Regions from separate parts of the Pseudomonas gorinensis genome, predicted to be linked through region 2. Evidence: predicted binding sites of a transcription regulator. Region 2 holds the regulator's gene; each other region holds the start of a gene.
What was found. The regulator FliA, encoded in region 2, starts transcription of late flagellar genes. The targets are predictions, from matches to a motif close to CTAAAGTTTNNNNNNNNNNNGCCGNTAA.
Positions count from the first base shown of each region.

Region 1: a site for FliA is predicted at 1,362-1,389, ahead of AB7933_RS23350 (methyl-accepting chemotaxis protein). Genes of this name have one in related genera too.
Region 3: a site for FliA is predicted at 1,749-1,776, ahead of AB7933_RS20825 (methyl-accepting chemotaxis protein). Genes of this name have one in related genera too.

Region 1 covers NZ_CP167125.1:5,154,755-5,158,029, forward strand. The annotation lists gene AB7933_RS23340 (hypothetical protein) at 1-416, opposite strand, end outside; gene AB7933_RS23345 (hypothetical protein) at 524-1,030, opposite strand; gene AB7933_RS23350 (methyl-accepting chemotaxis protein) at 1,445-3,275, shown strand, end outside.
Region 2 covers NZ_CP167125.1:5,325,231-5,328,505, forward strand. The annotation lists gene AB7933_RS24030 (chemotaxis protein CheA) at 1-85, opposite strand, end outside; gene AB7933_RS24035 (protein phosphatase CheZ) at 97-885, opposite strand; gene AB7933_RS24040 (chemotaxis response regulator CheY) at 904-1,278, opposite strand; gene fliA (RNA polymerase sigma factor FliA) at 1,446-2,186, opposite strand; gene fleN (flagellar synthesis regulator FleN) at 2,183-3,016, opposite strand; gene flhF (flagellar biosynthesis protein FlhF) at 3,122-3,275, opposite strand, start outside.
Region 3 covers NZ_CP167125.1:4,620,601-4,623,875, forward strand. The annotation lists gene AB7933_RS20810 (hypothetical protein) at 1-158, shown strand, start outside; gene AB7933_RS20815 (hypothetical protein) at 379-579, opposite strand; partial or broken gene AB7933_RS20820 (hypothetical protein) at 867-1,115, shown strand; gene AB7933_RS20825 (methyl-accepting chemotaxis protein) at 1,277-1,714, opposite strand; partial or broken gene AB7933_RS20830 (PAS domain-containing protein) at 1,820-2,590, opposite strand; gene AB7933_RS20835 (thiol-disulfide oxidoreductase DCC family protein) at 2,862-3,275, shown strand, end outside.

The DNA.
Region 1 (3,275 bases), 170 kb from region 2:
CCGTCGTCGTGGGCAATCAGCTGGAGTTGATCGCGTGTGAGGCCCTTGAACGGGTTGGTATCAGAACCGTTGACGAAGCCGGTCGCTTGTCGAGCCCGTGCCAGGAGATCCGGGTTATCGGTAGAGGGGACCTGCGCGTCGTGCTGCGCTTGGTTGACGAGGTACTGATCGCCGGTAATCGAGTCGAGCAGGCTGGTATCGTTTTGGCCGATGCGGGTTTCGGCACGCGTTGCGGCTTCACTCAATTGCTGAGCCAGGATTGAGACTGAGCTGAAGGTGCCACTATCGGTTGCTGAACCATAGGTATCGGGTTTGACTTCATCGCCTGGCGACACCGAAGAGCGAGGCGTGGCGTTGACTGAGCTGTTTGCCACGGGGTTGTAAGCCGACGATGCGGCAGGATTGATAATGACCATGAGCATTCACCTTGGCTTGGGAAAACAGCAACGGTGCGATGAAAAGTCTATTGTCAAAACTGGAAAGCAACCCGCAGCCAAATAGGCTGCGAGTACTTTTTGTTTTATTAATATCGATATCGGAATGTCACTGAGTCGGTGCCGGCAGGATTTACATAACGTGGTGTACCGCCAAATACACGATGGTAGATGACGACTCGTGAGCCATGACCGAAAGCCTGAGCATTAAAGTCTGACAATGTCCCGGATGAATTTGGATAGATTTCCCTACAGTCCTCTTGAGAGCTGAACGGCCGGGAGTAACACAGCTGTACCACTTCTCTAATGCCCTGAGGATAATAAGTTGTATTCCATTGAATCTCTAACAACTGTTTGGGATCAATGAGTGTACCTTGGGGAATATCCGCAGCCAAAACATTGAAACTCGCAAGCCCGACGCCTGGCTGGGTGTCAGAGTTAGATAAAACAAGAACGGGGTTGGGCGCTGCTGTTTTAGTAATAGCGTTTTCTGCCGCAAAAGCAGTCCCATGAGTAGACGTTACAAAAACCGCTAACAAAGCGAGCAACGTTCGTCTTTGAGTAATACCGCGCGCCCATACAATCGTGCCTTTCATAATCATCACCCTAGAGTCAGTTATTAACATGTCAGGTTCAAATCAATCCAGCTGTAAGCATCACGCCCCTACCATTGCACGATTTAATAACCGTAGAAAGCCAAGCACTTCCTAAAAACACGAAGGACAGCACTGTCATACATGAAAGTAGGAATTCGTAAGTAACTTCCTAGTCCCGCCAGCATTACCGCTCGGAAGCCCCTTAACCCATCTTCCAGCGAATGGCCGTTCAAATCACCTGAATGATGAACCGGTTATTTCTTGTCTTTCTGACTGACAAACCCAAAGAGGGAGTGCCCTGCGCTCATTCGTCGCATCTTTGCGTCCTCCCCTCCAGCCCTCACCGAACCCGCCGATAACCCTACTAACCGCATGCCTATGACCTGCGCCCCTCCACCCGTTCGAGCCAGCCCTATGAACCCACTTTCCCTTCTAAAAAAAGCCCGGGCCGATCGTCAAGGCACCGCCACCCTCACCTGCACCGCCAATGAATTGGAGTCTTCATTGGCCACCCTGCGCATCACACCCACCCTGATCACCGGTTTCATCTCCCCCCACCTGGACATCGACCAGGTCGCCGCCAAGCTCAAGCGTCGCTTTCCGCAAACCGCCATCAGCCTGTGCACCACCTCCGGTGAGTTGTGCAACGCCGCCGATTCGCTGTATTGCGCGACCGGCGAGCGCTGGGACCGGATGGTGTTGCAGCTGTTTGATGACAGTGTGATTGCCTCTGCCGAGGTGGTGATGGTGCCGTTGGAGTGTGAGGACATTCGCAGCGGCGGCAAGCGCTTGGGGATGCAGGAGCGGATCGCCAAGTTGGTGGCCAATATCAAGCGGGTGCAGGTGCACACCTCGATCGATCACCGCGACACCTTGGCCTACGTGGTGTTCGATGGGTTGTCGGCGTCGGAATCGTTTTTCATGGAGGCGCTGTATGAGTCCGGGCGTTTTCCATGCTTGTTCGTAGGCGGGTCGGCTGGGGGTAAGTCGGATTTCCAGAAAACGCTGATCCACGATGGCCAGCGCAGTTATCAGAACCATGCACAGATTGTGTTCCTCAAGACCGCGGCCCATGTGCGCTTTGGCGTGTTTAAAAGCCAAAACTTCAAGGCCGCGGATTTGACCTTCAGTGTGCTGACCGCCTCGGTGGAAGACCGCACGATTGACCAGGTGATCGACAGCAGCGGCAATATCAAGAGCATGGTGCAGGCGCTGTGTGACGCGTTCAATTGCGCCCCCCAGGCACTGGAGTCGAAGCTGGCGGATTACTCGTTCGCGATTCGGGTGGGCAGTGAGTTGTTTGTGCGCTCCATCGCACGCATCGACTATGAACAGCAGATCGTGCAGCTGTTTTGCGACGTGGCGCCGGGCGAAGAGCTGGTGATGGTGCGGCGTACGCCATTGCGTGAGGCCACACGCCTGGACTACGAGCAGTTTTTGCGTGGCAAGGGCGGCCAGCCGGTGGCGGGGATTTTGAATGACTGCATTTTGCGCCGACTGAATAACGGCGCCGAGCTGGGCAGCATGGCCGGCATTTTTGGGGATGTGCCGTTGGCGGGGTTTTCGACCTTCGGGGAGATTCTGGGCTTGAACCTGAATCAGACGCTGACGGCGATTTTCTTCTTTCGGGTGGCCAAGGGTGCGAGTTTCAGTGATGAGTACGTGGACAATTTCATCGCCCATTACGGCGAGTTCAAGGCATTTTTCCTGCGGCGTCAGGTGAAGAAGCTGGCGGGGTTGAACCATGTGGTGGTCAAGCAGATTGCGGCGTTCAAGAACAATGATTTCACCGACACCCTGAATACCCGAGGCCTGGACCGCAATATCCTGCCAGTCTTCGAAGGCCTGGCCGACTTGGGCCTGGTGTTGGCCCAGGCCGAGCGCCAGCAGGAGGACATCGCTTCGCAGCTCAAGCACTACTCCGGTGAGTTACACGCCTCGATGGATGAACTGGTGGGCACGATTGGCCAGCAGAACACGGTGTCTGCCCAGGCCGGGGCCACGGTGGAGGGCCTGTCCAGCCAGGCGGATGTCGCGGTGCAGGGCGCGCGCACGCTGGCGGGGTCGAGTTTGCGTATCCAGTCGATTGTGCAGGTGATCCAGCAGATCGCCGGGCAGACCAACCTGCTGGCGCTCAACGCCGCGATTGAAGCGGCGCGCGCGGGCGACCTGGGCCGGGGCTTTGCGGTGGTGGCGGACGAGGTGCGCAAGCTGGCGGAAATCACGCGTAAGAATGCAGCGGAAA
Region 2 (3,275 bases):
CCAGTTGTTCGGACAGTTGCTCTAAAATTTCGCCGGCCTCTACAAGGAAATCCTGAAGGATTTCTTCATCGGCGCCGAAGCTCATGGGTGTGCTCCTTAGAAGCCTAAACTGGATAACAGGTCATCTACGTCATCCTGACCTGACACAACGTCTTCACGTTTATCGGCATGAATCTGCGGACCTTCACCCTTGGCGAGATGTTTTTGTGGATCTTTTTCAGAGAGGATCGCTTCGCGGTCATGTTCGATGCCGGCGAAACGGTCGACCTGGCCGGCCATGAGTACCAATTTGAGCAGGTTGCTTTCCACTTCGGTGACCAACTGGGTCACACGCTTGATCACCTGACCGGTCAGGTCCTGGTAATCCTGGGCGAGCAGAATGTCATTGAGGTTGCTGGAAACCGTACGGTTTTCCTGCTCGCTGCGTGACAGGAACCCTTCGACCCGACGGGCCAGCTCACGAAACTCTTCTGCGCCGACTTCACGGCGCATGAAGCGACCCCAGTCAACGCTCAGCGCCTGGGCTTCCGTGGCCATGCCGTTGACCAGGGGCGTGGCGTTTTCCACCAGGTCCATGGTGCGGTTGGCCGCTGCCTCAGTCAGCCTGACCACATAGGACAGGCGTTCGGTGGCGTCGGTGATCTGCGAAATCTCTTCGGCTTGAGGCATGTGCGGGTCAATCTGGAAATTGACGATCGCACTGTGAAGCTCGCGTGTGAGCTTGCCCACCTCCTGGTACAGGCCGCGGTCACGGGTCTGGTTGAGCTGATGGATTAACTGCACCGCATCGCCGAACTGGCCTTTTTCAAGGCTGTCGACCAGCTGGTGAGCATGTTTTTTCAGGGTCGACTCAAAGTCGGCCTGCGATGATTCTTTTTGCTCCATAGCTCCCCCGTGGCAGCATTAGCCGTGGATGCGTTCGAAGATTTTTTCGATCTTCTCTTTCAAGGCCTGCGCAGTGAATGGTTTGACCACATAGCCGTTAACCCCGGCTTGGGCGGCTTCGATGATCTGTTCACGCTTGGCTTCGGCGGTCACCATCAGCACGGGAAGGCTGCGCAGTTTTTCGTCGGCACGCACGTGGCGCAACAAGTCGATACCCGTCATGCCCGGCATGTTCCAATCGGTTACCAGAAAGTCGATGCTCCCGCTGTTGAGGATCGGAATCGCCGTAAGGCCGTCATCCGCCTCGACCGTGTTTGTGAACCCAAGGTCACGCAACAGGTTTTTTATGATCCGCCGCATCGTTGAGAAGTCATCAACGATGAGGATTTTCATGTTCTTGTCCAATTCGACCTCCAAGCAGTCTTAAACGCGCCCAGCACCTGGACGCGCCATTTCAATCAACAGGCGTTACACAAAAAGGACTGCCCAGGGCACCACGGTTAGCCCCCGCGGCGGCCAAGGCCCTCGCGGTTGCGTCTGCAGTGTCCCCACACTGCCTGTCAGCGCGCGCGCCACTCTCCCAATCGCCCCCGCAAGCGGGCCGCGCACTGGCTGTGCAGCTGGCTGACACGCGATTCGCTGACCCCCAGGACCTCACCGATTTCCTTGAGGTTCAGCTCTTCGTCGTAGTACAGCGCCAACACCAGTCGCTCACGCTCCGGCAAATTGGCAATTGCGTCGGCCAATGCGCCCTGGAAGCGTTCATCCTCCAGGTCACGCGACGGCTCCATATGCGTACTCGCGCCGTCCTCGTGCAACCCTTCGTGTTCGCCGTCCTGCAACAGGTCGTCGAAACTGAACAGGCGGCTGCCCAAGGTATCGTTCAAAATCCCGTAATAATCGTCGAGACTCAATTGGAGTTCGGCCGCAACTTCATGATCTTTAGCGTCGCGACCGGTTTTTGCTTCAATTGACCGAATTGCGTCACTGACCATGCGCGTATTGCGGTGTACCGAACGCGGCGCCCAATCGCCTTTACGCACCTCATCGAGCATCGCGCCACGGATACGGATACCCGCATACGTCTCGAAACTCGCGCCCTTGCTCGCGTCGTATTTGGTCGACACTTCGAGAAGGCCGATCATGCCGGCCTGGATCAGGTCTTCGACCTGGACACTGGCGGGGAGGCGTGCCAGCAAGTGATAGGCGATGCGTTTGACCAAAGGCGCGTAACGCTCGATCAACTCACCCTGACTGTCACGGGCGGACTTCTTGTAGGCGTTGTAGCCGGTCGCTGTCATAGCACGGGTCCTGCGCTCGTCTGATGCACCAATCGCTCGACGAAAAACTCCAGATGCCCCCGAGGGTTAGCGGGCAACGGCCAAGTATCGACCTTCTGAGCAATAGCCTTGAACGCCAAGGCGCATTTCGAACGAGGGAACGCTTCGTAGACTGCACGCTGCTTTTGCACAGCCTTGCGCACACACTCGTCATAGGGAACTGCGCCGACGTATTGTAGGGCGACATCGAGAAAGCGATCCGTGACCTTGGTCAACTTGGCGAACAGGTTGCGGCCTTCCTGCGGGCTTTGGGCCATGTTGGCCAGCACGCGGAAGCGGTTCATGCCGTAGTCGCGGTTAAGCAGTTTGATCAGGGCATAGGCGTCGGTGATCGAGGTTGGTTCATCGCAGACCACCAGCAACACTTCCTGCGCGGCGCGCACGAAGCTGACCACCGACTCGCCGATCCCGGCGGCGGTGTCGATCACCAGCACGTCGAGGTTGTCGCCGATATCGCTGAACGCCTGGATCAGACCGGCATGCTGCGCCGGGCTCAGGTGCACCATGCTCTGGGTGCCCGAGGCGGCCGGTACGATACGGATCCCACCGGGGCCCTGGAGCAGCACATCACGCAGCTCACAGCGGCCCTCGATCACATCGGCGAGGGTATGTTTGGGCGTCAGTCCCAGCAGAACGTCGACATTCGCCAGCCCCAGGTCAGCATCCAGCAGCATGACGCGACGGCCAAGCTCTGCCAGCGCCAGGGACAAATTCACTGACACGTTAGTTTTCCCGACGCCACCTTTGCCGCCGGTCACCGCGATCACCTGTACGGGATGCATGCTGCCCATTTTATTTCTTTACCTTGTCTTGCTTAGACGCAGGCTACATGGCTTGGCCGCGTGAATCGCTTGCAGACCATCGATGTAGATACATTTCACGGTGTTCATACTGACTCAACCCACCCGTTTTGCCGGGTTGTGGTAGAGGTCAGCGAACATGTCGGCCATCGCTTCCTCGCTAGGCTCTTCTTGCATTTGCACGCTGACGGCACGGCTGACCAACTGATGACGGCGCGGCAGATGCAGGTCATCCGGGATCCGCGGCCCG
Region 3 (3,275 bases), 700 kb from region 2:
ACGTCGGCGACGGCTTATCGTTCTGGGGCTTTGGTGGCTCTGGGTACGTCACCCACCTGGCAAAGGCCCAGGTGTTTACGCGGGACGGCGCTTGCGATCACCGCGACACCGACATCCCGTGGCCCAAGGCCTACGTGGATGCCAGAGCGCGAGAGTAGGTGTTGACTGCCAGTATGTGACGCTGAGCGAAGCGCTGGACCAATACCCCGACGCAGCTGAGTTTTACATCCAGAAGCCGCTTGCGGTCGGTTCATAAGCGACGCGCAGCGCTACCGGGAAGACCGCCGCAACTGCGGAAGAAGCAACACGCCTTAATCCAGCTCCATGCCGGTCCCCCGTAATACCCCTATCGCCGAACAGCACCAGACGGCGAGGCTATCAGCGCTTATCGCGAGCTTCGGGATTCCTTGCATTGCAGATAAACATGATCCCAGGAGCAATAAAGATACTCCAATAGCCATTTATGCTTGGATACAAAAGCGGCCCGAATACCCCAGTGACAAGCAAAGCGAGCCCTGCCCATAACCGCTTACGCGGCGTGAACCACTCGCGGAACGCTTCAAGCTTTTTACCGGCCATTACCCACGTCCTTGTTTGATAAGCAGCAAAGCATATCACCCAGTTCAACGAATCACGCCAACCGGCGAGGATCCCCTATGTCCGCACAGCAGAAGCCCCCCCTTCGATTTCAAAACCCAATACGGACTCGGCTTCAACCCTCAGGACAATGAGATCGTTGTCGACTTCTTTCTGTGGTGGAGGCGGTGGCGCCGGGACAAGGCAAACAACGTGCGTGGCGCCCTTGAGACCATCGGCGAGAACGCCGGCCACATCAAGCAAGGTCTAGCCCAACTCAGAAAGCTTCCATGATTCAGCCACTATTTGATTTTGATCTCAAACGCGCCTCACGCGAGCACTACATAACAGATAAAGCTGCGATCAATTTTCCACACGTGGGGAGTACAGCTGGCGGCTGGCATTTTCTATCGTACTTCGACCGCAAGACCGAGGTGTCGATGGTGTCGCTGGCAGGTATTCACTACCCAAACACCACCGGTTTTTTTGGTGACTCGGGCGTCATTGACGTAACTGAACAACTAGCCAAGCGTGGTTGGTTTGCCGGATGTGACTATGACTGGTAACGAAGGCCAAAGCTCAACGACAACCCTAACAAGCCCGAACCGTCGATCTCGCCAAGCATGTGTTGTTCCCCCTCACTTTGCACACACTCGACAACTCGCTAGGGGCGAACTCCAACGCAGTACGATTGAGCGTGCTAAGCCACCTGAGTCGCAAACTTACCAACCGCTTCAACAACTTTCTTGGCTCCGTCCTGAATTTCAACAATAACTTGCCCTGCCTGCGTGGCTAGCTCAAGACCTTGCTCAGCTTGGGACTTACTGTTCGCCATCTCCGCTATAGTTTGATCCACCAGCTTCTGATTTTCCAAAACAACTGATGCGATTTCCTCAGTCGCCGTGCTGGTGCGCCCGGCCAATTGTCGAACCTCATCCGCGACGACTGCAAAACCTCGGCCTTGCTCACCTGCGCGTGCAGCCTCAATCGCAGCGTTCAATGCCAAAAGGTTCGTTTGCTGAGCAATACTACTGATGGTCTGAATGATCGAACTGATTAACAGCGACTGCTTTCCAAGCGCTTCGACGCCACCCGAGGCAGCCTGCATATCCCCAGCGACTTTGCGCATGGTGTGCATAGTGTCGTTAACCACTATCGCACCACGTTGAGCAGTAACGTCAGTCTGCTGGGAGATTTCAAATGCCGTTTGTGCAGCATCACTGACTTGGTGTTCACGGGCAACCTGTTCGGTAATAACCGTTGCAAACTTAACTACCTTGCGTAGTGTTCCTTCGGTGTCGTAGACCGGGTTATAGCTCGCCTCCAGCCATACCGTCTGACCCCGACTATCAACACGTTGGAATCGGCCAGCGACAAACTCACCCTTGTTCAACGTCAACCAAAAATCCCTGTATTGCTGGGAAGAAGCCTCCTCTGGCCGACAGAAAATACGATGATGACTTCCTTGCGCTTGTCCCAGGCTGTAACCCATCGCTTTTAAAAACTGCTCATTCGCCGTGATTACATGCCCGGATAGATCGAACTCAATGACCGCCGTCGAGCGCAGTAGCGCGTCAATGAACGATGCGTTTTCCGATGCCTTTTCCACTCTGGACGTAATGTTCGTCGCATAGCCTGCGATATGACTCAACCGGCCAGTCGCATCAGCTACGGGTTGCCAATGAGCATGAATCCACACTAATGAGCCGTCAGCATGCAGGTACCTGTATTCATCAGATATCGACTTACCGGCGGCGACAGCCGCCCGAAAATTGTGAAAACAGGGAAGTTTTGAAACGTACTGCGGAACAATGTCGGCCATGGCACGACCTATAAGCTGATTCTGGGTGTACCCCAAAGCCTGTGCAAAATTGTCGTTGCAGGTGGTAATTGCAAAATTAGTATCGATACTCAGCGTCAGCATTTCACGGTGTAGGCCATCACGCAGTTGGCGCAACTCCGACAACTCAGCTGTTTGAGCCTCAAGCTGATTCTTGATTTTTTTATTGAACATGGAAAACCACCTGTTGGGTGTTAAAAGGTTTATCGGCGTGATCAGCAACACGTTTAGCTATCAGACGAACGAAAAGCAGTGAGACGACGAACGTCACAATCAGGTCGGCAAGCTGCTGTGGCCACACGTCTCAGCTCCAGCCCCAGAAACAAACCTGAAATCCCGGATCAGGCACCGCTTGGAACCTGATTTCGCCTCGAGGATTAGGCCTGGTTGTCATCGAAGTTTTTTGAGCATATCTTGTCTAAAAACTTATACAAGGTATCAGTAGTTGTACAAGAATGAGCAGTGGCCACTGACGCTTTATTTCGACGGCGAGTGCCCTCTTTGCGCCCGGGAGATCAAGATCCTAAATGTGCGAGCAGCACCGGATCGTCTCCTGTTTGTGGACATCAGCGATCCTACCTTCGACGCAAAATCTCTTGGGTTCACGCTCGTTGAAATGCAGTCGATACTGCACGCCAGGTTGGGCGATGGAACCTGGGTCACTGGCTTAGACGCGACGCTTTGGAGCTGGCGAGCAGCGGGCCTTGGTATCTGGGCGGAGCCGTTATCATGGCGTTCGACTAGGCCACTTCTAAACCTTGGCTATCGCCTATTTTGTCGCTTGCGTCCGCATCTAGCATGGCTGCCCCATCCTGATGGCAGCGTTCGGTGTCGCGATGAGGGCTGCGTAGTGCCTGAT